Regions from separate parts of the Ruegeria sp. SAZD013 genome, predicted to be linked through region 2. Evidence: riboswitches for the same ligand, from Rfam matches in the RefSeq annotation. Region 2 holds a riboswitch; each other region holds the start of a gene.

Region 1 (4,343 bases), on a different contig from region 2:
TCCTCTTCGAAGGGGTCCCATTCATCTTCGACTTCGGGAAGGGCCTCAGTCTCAACCTTGGCGGCACGCTGTTCAGGTGTTTCGATCCTTATGATCCTCGCCTTGGGGAACTGCGTCAGCACGGCCTGAACCAGCGGGTGTTCTTCGGCCTCGGCTTTCAGGGCCAGTTCGGCCCGGTCCCGCACTTCCGCGATGGTCGCGGCATCCCCGTCCGAGACAATGGAGACGGCCCACCGATTGCCAGTCCAGCGTTGCAGGGCAGAGCCCAATCGCGACGCCAGATCCGACGGTGCCTGAGGCGTCGGGGTGAATTCGATCCGGCCGGGCTGGTACGACACAAGGCGCATGCCGCTTTCCACCTCGACAAGCAGTTTCACATCGCGGTTTGTGCGGATCAGTTCCACCACATGCCCGAAGGTTGGATAGCGGGCCAGGGCCGTCTGGGCATCCTGCGCCAGCGCGGCAACCGGTGCGCCACCCGCGCCGCGCGGGGGCGATGCATAGGCAGGCGGCGGGGTCGCGTTGGATTGCGTTGCCACCGGGGCCTGCCGGGACATTGACATGCCCCCGCCCGGCCCGCCGGGTGGCGAAGGTGGGGCGTCTTGCAGCCGTTTGATCAGCTCTTCGGGGCTGGGCAAATCGGCGACATGCGTCAGTCGGATAACAGCCATTTCGGCGGCCATCATCGCGTTGGGCGCGGCAGAGACTTCCTCCAGCGCCTGCAGCAGCATTTGCCACATCCGGGTCAGAACCCGCATCGGCAAGGCCTCGGCCATGTGCTGGCCCCGTGTGCGTTCGTCGGGGGAAACCGTCGGGTCCTGGGCCGCGTCAGGTGTGATCTTTACGACGGACACCCAATGCGTGATTTCGGCCAGATCGCGCAGCACGGCCAGAGGGTCCGCGCCTTCCGCATATTGTCCGCTCAGTTCAGTGAGCGCCCCTGCCGCGTCACCGCGCAGGATCATGTCCATCAGGTCCAGAACACGACCACGATCCGCCAGACCCAGCATCGCACGGACCTGATCGGCGGTCGTCTCGCCAGCCCCGTGTGAAATCGCCTGATCCAGCAGTGAGGTCGCGTCCCGGGCCGACCCTTCTGCAGCGCGGGTGATCAGCGCCAGCGCATCGTCGGCGATCTGCGCGCTCTCGGCCCCGGCGATCTTGCGCAGCAGGCCGATCATGTCTTCGGGCTCGATCCGGCGCAGGTCAAAGCGCTGACACCGCGACAGAACCGTGACCGGCACTTTGCGAATCTCGGTGGTCGCGAAGATGAATTTCACATGTGCGGGCGGTTCCTCGAGCGTCTTGAGCAGCGCGTTGAATGCGCTGGTCGAGAGCATGTGAACCTCGTCGACGATGTAGATCTTGTAGCGCGCGCTGGCCGCGCGATAGCGGACACTGTCGATGATCTCGCGGATATCGTTGACGCCGGTACGGCTGGCGGCATCCATTTCCATCACATCGACATGGCGGCCTTCCATGATCGCGATGCAATGCTCGCACTGACCGCAAGGCTCTGTTGTCGGCCCTCCGGTTCCATCCGGTCCGATACAGTTCATGCCCTTGGCGATGATCCGTGCCGTGGTGGTTTTACCCGTTCCGCGAATGCCGGTCATGACAAAGGCCTGCGCAATCCGGTCGGCTTCAAAAGCGTTTTTCAGGGTGCGCACCATGGCATCCTGACCCACCAGGTCGGCAAAGGTTTCCGGGCGGTATTTGCGGGCGAGAACCTGATAGGCGGGGCTGGGCGTGTCTGTCATGTCTACTCGCTCGGATTCGGTGCTTCGGCACAGCGTAGTGGCGGCGGCAGTCCGCGTCCACTGTGGGGCGTGATGATTTTTTGTTTCAGAAACGGGCTGGTTTCCAACTAAACTGGTCCAGCGGATTTAATGGCTCATTTCTTAAAGAGTACCTTGGGGGAGGACGCACTTCATGTCGCAGCTGGTCATTTTTGCTCTGCAGGTCGGAGGCGGAACGCTTGCCCTTACTTCAATGCCCGGGCGTGGCGGGGATTACGTCGGCGATCTGGATATGATTGCGGCGTGGAAACCGGGCCTTGTGATTTCAATGACGACGGATGTTGAAATGCTTCAGGATGGCGCGCAGCACTTTGGCAGCGACATCCAAAGCCGTGCCAGCCGGTGGGTTCACCTGCCGATCGAAGATTTTGGAGCACCGACGCAGGCGGTTCAGAAGGCCTGGCCAGAGGTCAGCGCCACGGCCCGACATGCGCTGTCGGGCGGTGGCCGGGTTCTTGTGCATTGCCGTGGGGGGTGCGGCAGATCCGGGATGATTGTTCTGCGACTGATGGTTGAATGCGGTGAACGCGCCAGCGACGCACTGGACCGCCTGCGGGCCGTGCGCCCCTGCGCTGTCGAAACCGATGCGCAGCTGGCCTGGGCGTCCCGGATCACCCCGGCACAGGTGGAAGTGGGATCAAGCTGACAGCTGCTGGGGTGCGTAGCCGGTTTTCCGAGGCCGGATCGTTGAAACCTCGATCATGGCGCAAGGCGGGTTCGCGACAATGCCCGAGGGCAGCGTGCTGAATGTAGGTCCGAAGATCAAATCGGCATAGGCATCAAGGTCCCGAATTGCCGTATCAGGGTGCGCCCCGCAGAAAACGCGAACGCTGTCGGATCGCGCTCGGATCGTTGCCATGCACCCTTCCGCGCAATGTGATAGCGCGCTGCTGCCTTCAAATTCGAAATCCTCGCTGGTGGCCGAAACCGCCTGCGCCATGGCTTCGGAAATCGAGCGGGCCAGTCGCGCCAAAGCCGGGCAGGTTTTGCCCGTCCGCTGGCACACTGTTGCGCTGTATTCGTGTGACTTTGTCTTCCAGATCATCCTGCGCCCTCCGCGCGTGGTGGGCTGGAATATTGGGGCAGGTGGGACAGCATTTCGCCGTCAGGACCTGCCCGGACACCCCGCCCGAGTTTCGGTTTCAGTTCCGATGGCAGGTCTCCTGACTTGCGGGTCATTGCTCTGCCGACCTTCCCAGCCCATAGGCCAGTGGTATTTCGGCATTGCTTAACGCTTACAGTTGCGGGGGCAGTCGCGGACTTGGTTGATGCCTGCGTGACCAGACAAACCGCACCGTGTTCCCTTTTCATCCCGACCTCTTGTGGGGGCCGGAAACCATCACACAACCGCTAGCGTCTGATCGCGTTCCGAGTCAAGCCGATCTTTAGGCCGGACGTTTGGTCATGCTGGATGCGGTTTACGTTCCGGCCTAGTGTCGTCAGCATCGAAGGCAGGCAAACCGATTGTTTCAGCGAAAGCCGGGAATCATGTTGGATACGGAACAGACGGTGTTGATCGAAGATTTCCGCTTTCCGTCAGGGTCCGTGACCTTGTCGGCGCGGTTGCATCGGCCAGTGGGTGAGCCGGAAACCGTTGTCGTGCTGAACAGTGCCACAGGCGTGCCGCGTGACTATTATCAACACTTCGCGCGATGGCTGGCTACCGAGCGGGGGATAGCTTGCCTGACCTATGACTATCGGGACTACGGGCTTTCTTTGGTCGGTCGCCTGAAAGACGCAACTGCAACAATGGCGGATTGGGCATTGATCGACATGCCAGCGGCACGGGCCGAATTGCGCAGGCGATTTCCTAAGGCGCAGCACTGGACCATTGGCCATTCGGTCGGTGCGATGCTGGGGCCGGTGCAGCCGGATATCAACCAGATCGACCGTATGATCTGTGTGTGTTCGGGGCTGGTGACTTTGAAAGATCACCCATGGCCCTATCGGGGGTTGGCGGGGCTGTTCTGGTATGGCCATGCACCGCTGATGGTGCGGGCGCTTGGCTATCTGCCTGGCAAAGCAATCGGGTTTGGCTCGGACCTGCCAGCCTCGGTATACTGGCAATGGCGCAAATGGTGCACAGCTCCTCTTAGCTACGTTCCCGAGATCGGGCAGAATTTGCCTGATGCGCATTGGGGCAGTTCTGGAACAGCTGTGGATCTGTTCACGTTCGAAGACGACCAGATGGTTCCGCCCGAGGCGGTTTGGCGCCTTGCCGATCTGTATGGCCCCGGGGCCAGACGCCACCTTCTGAAGCCTGCCGAATTTGGGCTGCCGGAGATTGGTCACATAGGCGCATTTGCCCGGCGCAATGCAGCGGTCTGGCCGCGCCTGATCGCCTGATCAGACGCGACGCAGGTTTTCCATAACACCTTGCAGCTATGGCCGTTTGCGAAGCTTCTTGTCCTGCATGACACCGCGGACCATCTTGCCGAACGCCTTGTCCCGCGCCCGCGATTGCGCAACGGTTTCCGAGTTTCGCTGATCTTCGCGCCGCAGCTTGCGCCAACGGTCCAGCCGCGCCGGATCAAGAACGCCCTT
Region 2 (4,343 bases):
AAGCGCCCGCTGCCGCCGGTTCGTTGATGGTGTGCACCACGTTGATCGTCGGGTCTTTGGCCAGCAGGTTCTCCATGGCGCGACGACCGCCTTCTTCGTTGCCAGCGGTGACATCGCTGCCAACAAGACGCGGGTCGTTTTCATCGCCAATCACGTTCGGATCGGCCAGATCAACACCGAACCCCTGCAGGAACCCTTGATTGCGAAGCACATCCACAGTGGGCTGGCTGACCGCAAGGTCCAACGTGGCGATTTTGGCGTCATTTGCCGCATCTCCCAGCGTGGCTTTTGCCCATTGTCCGATCAGAAGCCCCGCAAGGAAATTGTCCGTGGCAAAGGTCGCGTCGGCCGAGTCGATAGGCTCAAGTGGGGTGTCCAGCGCAATCACCAGCAGCCCGGCATCGCGGGCCTGCTGCACCGCCGGAACGATGGACGACGTATCCGACGCGGTCAGCAGGATACCCTTTGCGCCATCCAGAATGCAGGTTTCAATGGCCTGAACCTGAGTTTCGTGGTCTCCGTCGACTTTGCCGGCAAAGGCTTTCAGCGTCATGCCAAGCTCTTCGGCTTTAGCTGTGGCACCCTCTCTCATTTTAACAAAGAAAGGGTTGGTATCCGTCTTGGTGATCAGGCAAACGGTTTCACCTTCGGCCATTGCACTGCTTGCCATGGCCGTAACCGCCAGCGCCGTGGCGCCTGCAAGTTTCGCAAGTTTCATCGGTAGTCCTCCCAGTTTTCCCAATGCCCTTCCGGGCATACGTTTGATCGGGCGAAAACCGGCCCGATCTCACATAAAAACCATCACAAGATTCGAATTTCGAGTCAATAAATAAATCACTCTTATTTATTATTGACAGAAAGGAAGGGTTTTTACATTGTCGTCATGAAGGGGATGGCCGTGTCTGCAATGAACTCTCTGGGCAATACTACTGGCGTACGCGAGCCAGACATGCGCGGCACCAACCAAAGTGGAATGCGGGCCCGAAATGAACGGCTTGTCCTGTCACTGGTCCGGCGCCATCAGGCCCTCGCAAAATCTGAAATCGCGCGCATGACCGGCCTGTCGGCGCAGACGGTCTCGGTCATCATGCGCCAGTTGGAGAACGATGGGTTGCTGTTGCGGGGCGAACCGATCCGGGGAAAAGTCGGGCAGCCATCGGTTCCCATGCGCCTGAACCCGGACGGCGCGTATTTCTTTGGGCTCAAAGTCGGGCGGCGTAGTACCGAACTGGTGCTGACGGATTTTCTTGGCAACGTCAGGCACCGCGAACGGCGGACCTATGATTTTCCAACGCCCGAGGCGACATTGAGCTTTTCCACAGAAAGCCTCGACAAAGTGATGGCGTCAATGTCGCCCGAGGCGCGCAGCAGAATCGCGGGCCTTGGGATTGCCATGCCGTTCTACCTTTGGGACTGGGCACAAACATTGCAGGTTCCTCAGGAAAAAATGGATCCGTGGCGTGACGCGGACCTGAAAGGCGCGCTAGCCGCAAGCTATGACGTGCCGGTATTTTTGCAGAACGACGCAACCGCGGCCTGCGGTGCCGAGCTGGTGTTTGGCCCTGCAGAAGGCCCACGAGATTTCCTGTATTTCTATGTCGGCTTCTTCATCGGGGGCGGGGTGGTTCTGAACGGCTCCATCTTTTCAGGGCGGGGAAATGCCGGTGCGCTTGGTCCATTGCCTGTGCCGGACGACGCAGGCGGAGTGAAACCATTGATAGATGTCGCCAGTCTTTATGTGCTGGAGCGCGCAGTTGGTGGGAATGCCGAAACAGCCGGCTCAATCTGGGAAACGACACGGCATTGGGACGTACCGGAAACCCTCCTTGAGAATTGGCTGAACCAGGCGGCGCACGGAATCGCCCATGCCATCGTCTCTTCTTGCAGCCTGATCGATTTCGAATGTGTCAAGATTGATGGCTGGATGCCTGCTGATATCAAGGCGCGGCTGGTGGAAAGGGTTGAGCTCAAACTATCCCATATGAACCTGACCGGGCTTGAACGGCCCTTGGTGCTGGCAGGGGCGGCGGGCCCGGATGCCCGGTCATTGGGGGCGGCCAGTTTGCCATTGTCGGAAAGATACCTGCTCGAAGGGTAGGTTCATCCCCGAAAAACCCCGACCTGTATCCAAAGCGGATCAACCGGAAAAAGGGCATTGCCCGCTGAACTTTTTGACAGCCAGCGCAATTGATCGTTGACGGATGCTGAAGAAGTCTGGCAAGCCGCTCGGCATGTCCGGTTCCGGGGCGTGCTCTGGAATCAATAGGGAATGCGGTGCGGGCTTTGGCCCAATTCCGCAACTGCACCCGCAACTGTAAGCGGCGAGCAGGGCTGAAGTGCCACTGGAGTTAATCCGGGAAGGCCAGCCCAACGCTTTGACCCGCAAGTCAGGATACCTGCCGGACATGTGCCTTTGACAAGGGCACTCCTAATCGGCGACGGGATGTGCGTCGGAGCAGGATGCTTGAAAAAGCAGCTCGGCTTGGACGTCCCCGCAGTCAAAACGCATCTCGTACCGGGGTTGGTACGAAGGGACAAGGACGACTATTGATGACCAAGCTGCTTTCTGCAGCCGCTGTGGCGATGGCGCTTCCAGCGATGGCAAATGCGCATTTCCTGCTGGAATACACCTCTGACACCATGATCGACGCACCGGGGAATGTTCCGGTCAAGCTGATCTTCTGGCATCCGTTCTCGAACGGGCATGTCATGGATCTGGACAAGCCGCAGGAATTCTACGTGATCCACAACGGTCAGAAAACCGACCTGCTGGATACCCTGGAACCCGTACGTTTCACCGGCGGCGAAAACGAAGGCGCGGCATTCAAGGGTTATGTACCCGTCAAACGGTCGGGCGACTATGTGCTGGTGACAGTTCCCCAGCCCTATTATGAGGGATCTGAGGATGTCTATATCCAGCAGATCGCCAAGGCATTCCTGAACCGCAACGAACTGCCGACCGACTGGATGAACCCGGTGGGCTTGCCGGTTGAGATCATCCCGCTCAACAAACCGACCAACATCATCGCGGGGTCGACCTTTACGGGTCGGGTAATGGCCGAAGGCCAACCGGTTGCGGGTGCCGAGATCGAGATCGAGTACATGGCCGCAGAACCGGACATGGAAAGCACGGCTGCTTCGGCCCCGACCGTCTCGCCGTTGCCGGGTGGTGCATTGGTCGCAACTTCGGATGATAACGGGTATTTCACGTTCGGCGTTCCGAAAGCCGGATATTGGGGTTTTGCAGCGCTCGGCGCCGGTCCCGTGACCGAACACAACGGCAAAGAACTCAGCCAGGACGCGGTCATCTGGATCCGCGCCTGGGATTTGGAGTAACCGTAGATGCACATCGTTGACGGAGCCTTGTCCAACCCTGTCGTGATCGGCGGAGCCGTCGCTGCTGCGGGTGGGATTGCCATGGGCCTCAGGTCGCTGGATCTTGATCGCATCCCCACTGCGGGGGTGCTGTCTGCCAGCTTTTTCGTGGCATCGCTGATCCATGTGCCGATTGGCCCTTCGTCAGTGCATCTGATCCTCAACGGTATGGCCGGGCTTTTGTTGGGCTGGGCCGCATTCCCGGCCCTGTTCGTCGGGCTTTTGCTGCAGGCCGTCTTCTTTGGCTTTGGCGGGTTGACGGTATTGGGGATCAACACCCTGAACATCGCGTTGCCCGCGGTTTTGGCCGGGCTGATCTTTGGCCGCCTGATCGCCCATGGCTCACCTCTGCAAGGTGCGATATGGGGCGGGGTCGGCGGTGCCTTTGCCATCGCCGCCACAACCGGCATGGTTGCGTTTTCACTGGCCCTGTCCGGGGATGCATTCCTGCCAGCGGCCAAGCTTGTTTTCTTTGCACATATTCCTGTCATGGCGATCGAGGCGATCCTGACCGGGTTCGCGGTTTTGCTGGCGCGCAAGGTCAAGCCCGAGCTGTTTGTCAAAGGAGCGGCCGCTTGAGGTACCTGGCGATCATTCTGGCGCTGTGCTGCGCACCCGTACCTGCCTTGGCGCATAAGGTCATAGCCGGAGTGTTTGAATCCGGTGACGCCATCGAAGGCGAAATCGGCTTTTCCAACGGTGACATGGCAAGCGGGGCCGAGGTCATCGTCAACGGCCCGGACGGAGCCGAGCTGGGCCGCATCGTAACAGATGCAGACGGGTTCTTTATCTACACGCCGAACGCGCCGGTGGCCCATACTTTCTTTGCAAACCTTGGTGCCGGGCATGTGGCCGAGGTCACCATGCCCGCTGTGGATGTCGCCCGGATCATGGGCGTTGAAGCGGAACCCGACACCGCGCCGACAAACGCACCTGCCCAGACAGCGGCGGTGCTCAGCGATGAACAA
Region 3 (4,343 bases), on a different contig from region 2:
TAATTGGCGGATCAGGCTATGATCGGTACTACGGTTCCAAAGTCGACCTGGAGGCACCGCTTCCTATACCACCGTCCTTCAACACCCCAATTGAAGACGTCCGGGCTAGGATAGCTAAGAAAATTGGGCGAGTCGCAGTACCGCGCGGCAAACACGCATGGCACCATGTTTTGCAACGTCTGTTTTCCGTAGACGATAAAAGACGGGCAAAAATTGCCGAAAGCAAGTGGGCTTACTCCTGGGACAAACCGCTTTTCGACAATCCCTTCGAGCAACGCAGGCTAAGGATCTTGAATGCACTTTTCCTGGGCGTCGCAAAATGCGGCGGTAAACCGAGCATTCAGGGAAAAGAGGCCATCGAAATCTCGATTTCCATTCATCAGCAGCATGTACCGTTTAAGCTTCTCGCGACGGCGGATTTGAGGCTGAGCAACTACCATCGGAACCCCGACGACCACAGGCCAGCTAAAGATCCACTAACTCTGATCGTTCCAAACCACTTTCGTGGGCAAGATGTCCGGTTATCTTGGGCGGATGAGCCGGACGCCAAACTTGAAACGCGTCTTACCGAGATTGCAATCGAGCTGGTAGTATTGGCCGAGACCTTTCACCGGGAGCATGCCGAGCGCCAGCATGAGTGGTTGATTGAACGTAAACAAGACCATGAGCGAAGAAAGAAAGAAGCCGAAGCGGCAAGGCTTGAAGCGCTCCGTGTCAGGGACGAAAAATTCGAGAAAGCGAAACGCAGCATGCTGCTTAGCCATGCCCGCGACCTCGAAGATGCGAGGATATTGCGCCAGTTGGTCCAGGACGTACTGAAGTTAAGGGCCACGAAACTAATGATCACACAACTGCTTGGGCGGAATTCGTAAGCGAAGAGGCCGATCGGATTGATCCAATTTCGAACGCTAGGTACCTTGAAATCATGGAGCTAAAGCCTGAGGATTTCACTGAAGACAGCGGCTGAATATGCCCTCTGGGAATCGGGACGATCCCCGGATCATTCTTCTTCCTACTCCCGTCCTCCACCAGTTGAAATTGAGGTGAAATCTGATCTGTGTTCCCTGATGTATCTCTGGGGTTCACTGATGCTTCGTCTGATTTCCCTGTTGTCCCATCCAGGGAATTCACCCACAAGGCACTGACCTGCTTACATATTTTGAATCCTCAGACATAAAATAGCGCCAAAACGGTGCGTATTCCCTGTAAATTTCCCTGTTTTCAGGGAAATCGGAGTGAGACTAGCTAGCTGGAAACTGTCCGCACAGCCATGATTTTCCTATATATCACACACCGACGTCCTCGGGGCGGATTGTAGCGCCTTCTCAGCGGCTTGTCTGACGTCAGCACCATGTTGAGACGCGCAGGTTCATGCCCTTGGGAGAAAATGGGAAAGACCCCCGAGTTTTTTCTTGCCGCAGAGTAAGTGTTAAGGTACCCGCGTTTTACCGGTCCCGATGTGGCTAAGAGGGAATCCGAGGTGCCTTTTGGTGCCAACCGGAACTGCCCCCGCAACTGTAGGCGGCGAGCGCTGTCCATTCCGTCACTGGGCCATTTCGGTCTGGGAAGACAGGACAGACAAAGACCCGTCAGTCAGGAGACCTGCCGGTATGAAACCGAAACACACCGGGCGGGGTTGTCCGGGGAGGTTGCCGAAGAAACGCGCCGGGCGGGCTATGTACCACTCTGCGCTCACAGCAGGCAGAAAAGCGTCTGTTGCTTCGGTAAATGCCCATTCACCCGTTCTCTGGTCATTGACACATGGAGATCGATTGTCATGTTTCTACGCACTGGCCTGATTGGCCTTTCCTTGCTGGCTACCAGCGCTGCCGCCGAAGGAAACTTTCCCTTAACCATCGAAAACTGCGGTCACTCGGTCACGTTTGACGCGCCAGTGACGTCGTCAGTCACGGTCGGCCAAGCCGCGACCGAGGTGCTTTATGCGCTGGGTCTGAGTGAGCAGGTTCTTGGAACTTCGGTCTGGTTCAACGAGGTGCTGCCTGAATATGCCGAGGTGAATGCCAAGGTAGAGCGTCTGGCAGACAATGATCCCAGCTTTGAAAGCGTTGTTGCCAAGCGGCCGGGACTGGTCGCAGCGCAATATGAATGGCATGTCGGACCCGAGGGCATCGTCGCCACGCGTGAGCAATTTCACGAACTGGGTATTCCAACTTACGTGATGCCTGCGGATTGCGTCGGCAAAGACAATACGGTCGGCGGCGATGGCACCCGCCTGCAAGCGTTCTCGACCGATACGCTGTATCAGGGTATCGAAGAACTGGCGGCAGCCTTTGATGTGTCCGAACGCGGCACGGACCTGGTTGCCGAGTACAAGGCCCGTGAAGCCGCAGCCGTCGCCAAGGCGCAAGCCGTGAAGCTGGACGATGTGTCCGCCGTATTCTGGTTTTCCTCTCCTGAAATGGAAAGCGATCCGTTTGTGGCCGGGCAGAAGGGCGCACCGGGATACATGATGAGCACATTGGGCATCCGCAACGTCGTCGAGACGGATGAAGAATGGCCAACAGTGGGCTGGGAAACCATTGCCAAGGCCAATCCGACGGTGATCGTGATTGCCAAGATGGACCGCCGTCGCTTTGCTGCGGACGACTACCTGAAAAAGCTGGAGTTCCTGCGCGCTGATCCGGTGACCAGCCAGATGGATGCGGTCAAGAATGACCGGATTGTCGTTATGGATGCGCAGGCCATGGACGCCACCATCCGCGCAATCCCGGCACTGGAGGATCTGGCCGAGAAGCTGGATACCATCGGAAACAACTTGTGAACGAGGTCGCCGCAATCTTTCGGCAGGGTTTCAAGGCCGCGTGCCTAACTGTGCCACTATTGATTGCGGCGGTCCTTGCGGGCGCGATGATCGGGGAAACCTCGTTGTCGCCCGATTTGGTTCTCTCCGTTCTGGTCAACAAGCTGGCCGGAGCGGACCTGCCCGTCGACCCAATTGATCAGGGTATTATCTGGAGCTACCGGATTCCTCGCGCTCTGGTCGCTGCGTCCTGCGGTGCCGGTCTGGCTGTCGCAGGGGTCGTGTTGCAGGCATTGCTGCGAAACCCGTTGGCTGACCCTTATATTTTGGGCATTTCTGCCGGGGCCTCGACGGGTGCCGTGGCTGTTACCATCGCTGGTTTGGGCGGGGGAGCTTTGTCGCTGTCTTTTGGCGCGTTCAATGGCGCGCTTTTGGCTTTCGGTTTTGTCGCGTTGCTGGCCCGAGCCTCCGGCGCAGGCGGCGGGCGGGCTGCGACGGCGCAAATCGTTTTGGCGGGAATTGCCGGGTCTCAGTTGTTCAATGCGCTAACGGCCTTCATCATCGCCAAATCCGCCAATGCCGATCAGGCGCGCGGGATCATGTTCTGGCTGATGGGAAACCTCAGCGGCGTGCGCTGGCCGGATGTATATCTGGCCATTCCGGTGGCCCTTGCCGGCTGGCTTATTTGCCGCTTTCACGCCAGAGCTTTGGACGCATTTATTTTCGGCACTGATTCAGCGGCCTCGCTGGGCATACCGGTGCGGCGGGTGCAGGCAACCTTGATCTTCGCCACCGCGCTGACAACAGCGGTCATGGTTTCGATCGTCGGGTCCATCGGCTTTGTCGGGCTGGTCATCCCTCATGCTGCCCGGTTCCTTGTAGGACCGGGGCATCGCAGGCTTATCCCAACGGCCGCCTTGATCGGAGCGGTCTTCCTGATCGGCGCCGATATCGTGTCGCGCATCATCATCCCGGGTCAGGTTCTGCCGATTGGGGTGGTTACCGCCCTGATCGGTGCGCCTGCCTTTGCCGTAATTCTGGTGCGCGGCCAGAGGAACGCCCAATGAAGATCGAGGCGCAAAACCTGACATTTTCGGTTCGCGGCAAGACTTTGCTGTCAGACGTATCGTTTGTCGTGGAGCCCGGCGAAACACTGGCTTTGGTCGGACCCAACGGTTCGGGCAAATCAACTCTGATGCGCCTGTTGGCGGGTTTGGCACGTCCGGTTTCGGGAAAAGTCGTCATAGCGGGCCATCCCGTTTCGCATTTGTCGCGCAGACAGATTGCCCAACGGATTGCCATTGTTGAACAACAGGCTGATACAGCCGAACGCGTAACTGCACGGTCCGTGGTCGAGCTGGGCCGCACGCCCTGGCTGTCGGCCTTACGGCCCTGGCGCGCCGAAGATACCAGGCAAGTCGACAAAGCCCTGCAAACTGTGGAAATGGCCGATATGGCACACAGAGAATGGGCAACATTGTCTGGAGGAGAGCGCCAGCGGCTGCACATCGCGCGGGCTTTGGCGCAGCAACCGGGCCTTTTGCTTTTGGACGAACCGACCAACCATCTGGACATACATCAC
Region 4 (4,343 bases), on a different contig from region 2:
GAGTGTCTTCGCGCCCATCCGCCGGTAAAACGGCCAGCGCGATGCCTTTGGCCTGTGCCAGTGCCAGAACCTGTTGCAACCCGTAAGACCAATAGGGCACGCCACCGATCAGACGGATCAGGATGCCCTTTGCGCCTTCAAGTGTCTGTTCAACATAGGTGTCGACGGACAGTGGGTGTTTCAATGCTGCAAGATTGGCCAGTCGCAAGGTTGGCATCCGCCCCTCAGGTCCGCCGCCGCGATGCCAGCCCGCCGCGAAAGCGCCCAGGTCACTGTCGGAAAAGGACAGCACAACCAGATCGGCCGGGCTTTGGCCCAGATCGGTTGGGGTCTCGGTTTCCTCGAGCCCGTGGCTTTCGCGAAAGACGACGTGCATGACTTACTCGGCAACCTCGGTCACACCCACTAGGATATCACGGATCTCAGCCTCTTTGATGTCGTCATGTTCGGCAATGACGACCAGGCGCGAGCGGCGCTCTTCACCGGGCTCCCACGGGCGGTCGTATTGGTGACGAACCCGTGCGCCGACAGCCTGAACCAGCAGGCGCATCGGTTTGCCTGTGACGGCGGCATAGCCTTTGACGCGCAGGATATTCAGCTCAGTTGCCAGACGTTCAATCCTGGCAACCAGTTCCGCCGGGTCGGTCTGTTCCGGCAACTCGACGATGATGCTTTCGAAATCGTCATGCTCATGATCGTGATGGCCATCGTGATGTGACGGGCGCGCGTCCATGTCATCTTCGGCGGCAGCCTCAAGGCCAAGCACGACGCGTACGTCGACGACACCCTCGGCAACCTCGACGACAGGAAGCGGGCGCGGCGCCTCAGCGGCGATGATCTGTTTAGCTTTCGCGACACCTTCGGGACCTGCCAGATCGGGCTTGGTCAGCAGGATGATATCCGCGCACGAGATCTGATCCTCGAACACCTCGGACAAGGGTGTTTCGTGGTCGATCGAGTCATCAGCCAGCCGTTGGGCATCCACCGCTTCAACGTTCGGAGCAAAGCGACCGGCGGCCACGGCCTCGGCATCGGCCAGCGCAATAACGCCATCAACGGTAATTTTCGAACGGATATCAGGCCAATCAAACGCTTTCAGCAGCGGTTTGGGCAGTGCAAGGCCGGATGTTTCGATCAAAATGTGATCCGGGCGCGGTTCCAGCGCCATCAGCGCCTCGATGGTCGGGATGAAATCGTCGGCCACGGTGCAGCAGATGCAGCCGTTTGCCAGTTCCATGATGTTTTCCGCAGGGCATTCCGGAATCACGCAGGACTTCAGGATGTCGCCATCAACACCCACATCGCCAAACTCGTTAACAACAATCGCAAGGCGCTTGCCCTGCGGGTTCTGCATCAGATGGCGCACCAGCGTGGTTTTGCCCGAGCCCAGAAAGCCGGTGATCACAGTGACGGGGAGTTTTTCAAGGTTCGACATGATCTCAGGCTCCAATCGGGGGAATGCGCGAGGCGCAGTTTTTGCGGAAATGTTCAGGACGGTCGCGCCATTTCACCAGACCATCGCCTGTGGCCAGATACTTAGTCGCGCCATCGATGATGACATCGACGTGATCGATTTCGTTCAGATTCTCGTAAACAAAGGTCCAGCGATCCGGCCCGCCCCGAAGCACGATGGAACAGCCCTGATCGCAGTTCGAAAGGCATTCGACCGGTTTCAGAATGATGCCATCCGGCAGGACAGCCTGTTCCAGGGCCTTGTGCAACAATGTGCCGGGTCGCTCAGCGTCATCCTCGACGGGCAGACCCCGGCGGCAAGTCGTGCAGACCAGTAGCTCTACCGGTGCGTTCTCGCTCATGTCTCTCATCCCCCCAAATCCTCTTCGCGGGGGACGGGGTTTCATGCGGGCACCACGTCTGCACATGGACCCGACACCGGAACACCCCGCCCGGTTTCAACTTCGGGTGTTGGCAGGTCTCCCGGCTTGCGGATGCCAGAGCGGTCGCTCTGTCGGATGTCCCGCCTTCCCGGCACAGGCCAGTGGCATTGGGCATCCTCTCCGGTCACGGTCGCGGGGGCGGCTGCGTTTGGCGGATGAACCGTTGACGCATTCCCTTTTCATCGGCTGTCGCCGACACCAACGACAGGGACATGCGGCACCGCTGACCCGCTTGTCAAGCGGTTCGCGCGCAACAAATAAGCCAAGGAGAAAAAAGCGACCTGTAGGCGTCGTTCGGCGGCATGAAGAATGTGTTCGGTATGTGGTCGCATGACGGGAAAACGACGAACTTGGAGATGCGTCATATGAAAGTGGGATTTATCGGTCTGGGTAACGTAGGCGGCAAGCTTTCGGGATCCCTTTTGCGCAACGGCATTGATCTGACTGTGCATGACCTGAACGCGGATCTGGTGGCCGAGTTTGTCGCCAAAGGTGCAAAGGCGGCTGAGGGGCCCGCCCAGTTGATGCGCGATTGCGATGCGGTGATCACCTGTCTGCCGTCTCCGGCAGCATCGGATGCAGTGATGCAGGAGATGTTGCCCGAAGTGGGCCCCGGCAAGATCTGGATGGAGATGTCGACCACGGACGAGGCCGAAGTCAAACGCCTGGGAGCCGAAGTCATATCGCGCGGCGGTGCGGCCGTCGATTGCCCGGTTTCTGGCGGGTGCCACCGTGCCGCGACGGGCAATATCTCGATCTTTGCGGGCTGTGACCGGGAAACGTTTGAACGAATTCTGCCGTTCCTGACGACAATGGGTCGTCGGGTTTTGCACACCGGCGAACTGGGCTCGGCCTCGGTGCTGAAAGTGATGACCAATTATCTTGCCACCGCCAACCTGATCACCTGCGCCGAAGCACTGGTTACGGCAAAGGCTGCGGGGATGGATCTGAACACGACCTATGAGGCGATCAAAATCTCGTCCGGCACGTCCTTCGTGCACGAAACCGAAAGTCAGGTCATCTTGAACGGGTCGCGCGATATTTCCTTCACCATGGATCTGGTGAAGAAGGATATCGGTCTGTTTCAGGAGGTCGCCGACCGCGCCGGGGTGCCGCTGGAAATAAACCCGGTGATGATCAACATCTTTAACGATGGTATCGCACGCTATGGCGAACGCGAGCTTTCACCAAATATTATCAAGCGGCTGGAAGAGGCAACCGGCCTGGATATCACCGCCCCGGGCTTCCCTGCCGAAATGACGGATGATGAGCCGGAGGAGCCGGGATACGAGGTTGTGCCACAAGGGCGCGCCTGAACGTAAAGCACATACCAGACAAAATCGCGCCCCTTGAACGAACAGGGGTAGGCAGGAGTTCCGAAAAACACGCCATATCTGGCCCGCAATTCGACAGAATCGCGGGCCTTGAACGTCTTGAAATACCGAGCGTCACACGCGTGTACTGCGGGGTTAAGTCAGCGATTTGGATGTTGTTGGAGGCGAGTACCGGAATCGAACCGGTGTACACGGATTTGCAATCCAGAAAGAGCGTAAGCAAAAACAACGGCTTATGGGTGCAAAACACCTCCTGACAAAAAGTGAACAAAAAGCGAAAGTTTCAACGCTGTTTGCGTGCCAGAATGCTCACAAAATCGTTTCTAACCTTGGGATAATTCGATGAGTTGGGCGGTTGCAAATGAATGCGCAGAGCGTCGCTTCGGCAGCGCCGCGCGCAAGCAGATCATCATGTTCCTGGCCGATAAGGCGAGCGATGATGGCTCAGGCATCTGGTGCTCCAAGGGGACCATCCAGCGCCACACTGAGCTCAGCGAGAGCACGGTGAAGCGCACCATCATCGACTTCCTCCGCGAAGGCATTTTGATCGAGACGGGGCGGCGGCAGTGCAAGAACGGCTACACCGTCATTTACCGCATCGTTCTGGAACGCGTGGCCGCGCTCGAGCCCACGGCTGAGCCCGACATCGAGACGGGGGTCACTGTGAACCCCGTCCAGCCTGAACCCGGCACGGGGTCCACGGTGAACGGGGTACGGGGTTCACGGTGGACCCCAAACCATCCTAAAACCATCCATAAACTACCTACGCGCAGGCGCGAGGCGGCGGAGGTGGAGGTTGAAGCTCTTGAAACTGAGAAGATCTTGGCGGCGTATCCCGAGGACAGGATCCGAGACCGGCGGACCAGTCTGCGCCTGATCGCTGCAGCATTGAAAGCCGGTGTGGAGCCCGATGACCTGAAACATGCGGTCAAAGCCTATGCGAAGGAAAGCGAAGGATACACGCGCAGCAAGGTCTGCTTCTCAGACAACTGGTTCAAGATGTGCCGATGGGAGAAGGGGCTTGCCCAGATACAGGCGGACCGGGAGAAGGCGCGAGAGGCCGAAGCCAAAGGTCGCGCTAGCCTCGCCGAGTGGATCCGTGAACGCCACCCTC

What was found. Region 2 has a riboswitch for cobalamin ahead of AC2FLU_RS19755 (DUF4198 domain-containing protein). Riboswitches for the same ligand answer to the same signal wherever they lie in the genome.
Region 1: another riboswitch for cobalamin. It lies ahead of AC2FLU_RS12730 (hypothetical protein); the one in region 2 lies ahead of AC2FLU_RS19755 (DUF4198 domain-containing protein).
Region 3: another riboswitch for cobalamin. It lies ahead of AC2FLU_RS17615 (ABC transporter substrate-binding protein); the one in region 2 lies ahead of AC2FLU_RS19755 (DUF4198 domain-containing protein).
Region 4: another riboswitch for cobalamin. It lies ahead of AC2FLU_RS11175 (DUF1636 family protein); the one in region 2 lies ahead of AC2FLU_RS19755 (DUF4198 domain-containing protein).

Annotation. Positions count from the first base shown of each region.
Region 1 is NZ_JBXWQT010000022.1:47,839-52,181, reverse strand. It holds gene AC2FLU_RS12740 (DNA polymerase III subunit gamma/tau) at 1-1,760, opposite strand, end outside; gene AC2FLU_RS12735 (protein-tyrosine phosphatase family protein) at 1,933-2,445, shown strand; gene AC2FLU_RS12730 (hypothetical protein) at 2,437-2,844, opposite strand; cobalamin riboswitch at 2,936-3,154, opposite strand; gene AC2FLU_RS12725 (alpha/beta hydrolase family protein) at 3,288-4,145, shown strand; gene rsgA (ribosome small subunit-dependent GTPase A) at 4,182-4,343, opposite strand, start outside.
Region 2 is NZ_JBXWQT010000038.1:269,432-273,774, reverse strand. It holds gene AC2FLU_RS19765 (sugar ABC transporter substrate-binding protein) at 1-718, opposite strand, end outside; gene AC2FLU_RS19760 (ROK family transcriptional regulator) at 908-2,098, shown strand; cobalamin riboswitch at 2,220-2,418, shown strand; gene AC2FLU_RS19755 (DUF4198 domain-containing protein) at 2,551-3,336, shown strand; gene cbiM (cobalt transporter CbiM) at 3,343-3,954, shown strand; gene AC2FLU_RS19745 (NikL family nickel/cobalt ECF transporter subunit) at 3,951-4,343, shown strand, end outside.
Region 3 is NZ_JBXWQT010000037.1:1,846-6,188, forward strand. It holds gene AC2FLU_RS17610 (hypothetical protein) at 1-872, shown strand, start outside; cobalamin riboswitch at 1,433-1,624, shown strand; gene AC2FLU_RS17615 (ABC transporter substrate-binding protein) at 1,778-2,782, shown strand; gene AC2FLU_RS17620 (FecCD family ABC transporter permease) at 2,779-3,828, shown strand; partial or broken gene AC2FLU_RS17625 (ABC transporter ATP-binding protein) at 3,825-4,335, shown strand.
Region 4 is NZ_JBXWQT010000020.1:982,711-987,053, reverse strand. It holds gene cobN (cobaltochelatase subunit CobN) at 1-376, opposite strand, end outside; gene cobW (cobalamin biosynthesis protein CobW) at 380-1,435, opposite strand; gene AC2FLU_RS11175 (DUF1636 family protein) at 1,440-1,814, opposite strand; cobalamin riboswitch at 1,909-2,113, opposite strand; gene AC2FLU_RS11170 (NAD(P)-dependent oxidoreductase) at 2,216-3,211, shown strand; gene AC2FLU_RS11165 (hypothetical protein) at 3,572-4,343, shown strand, end outside.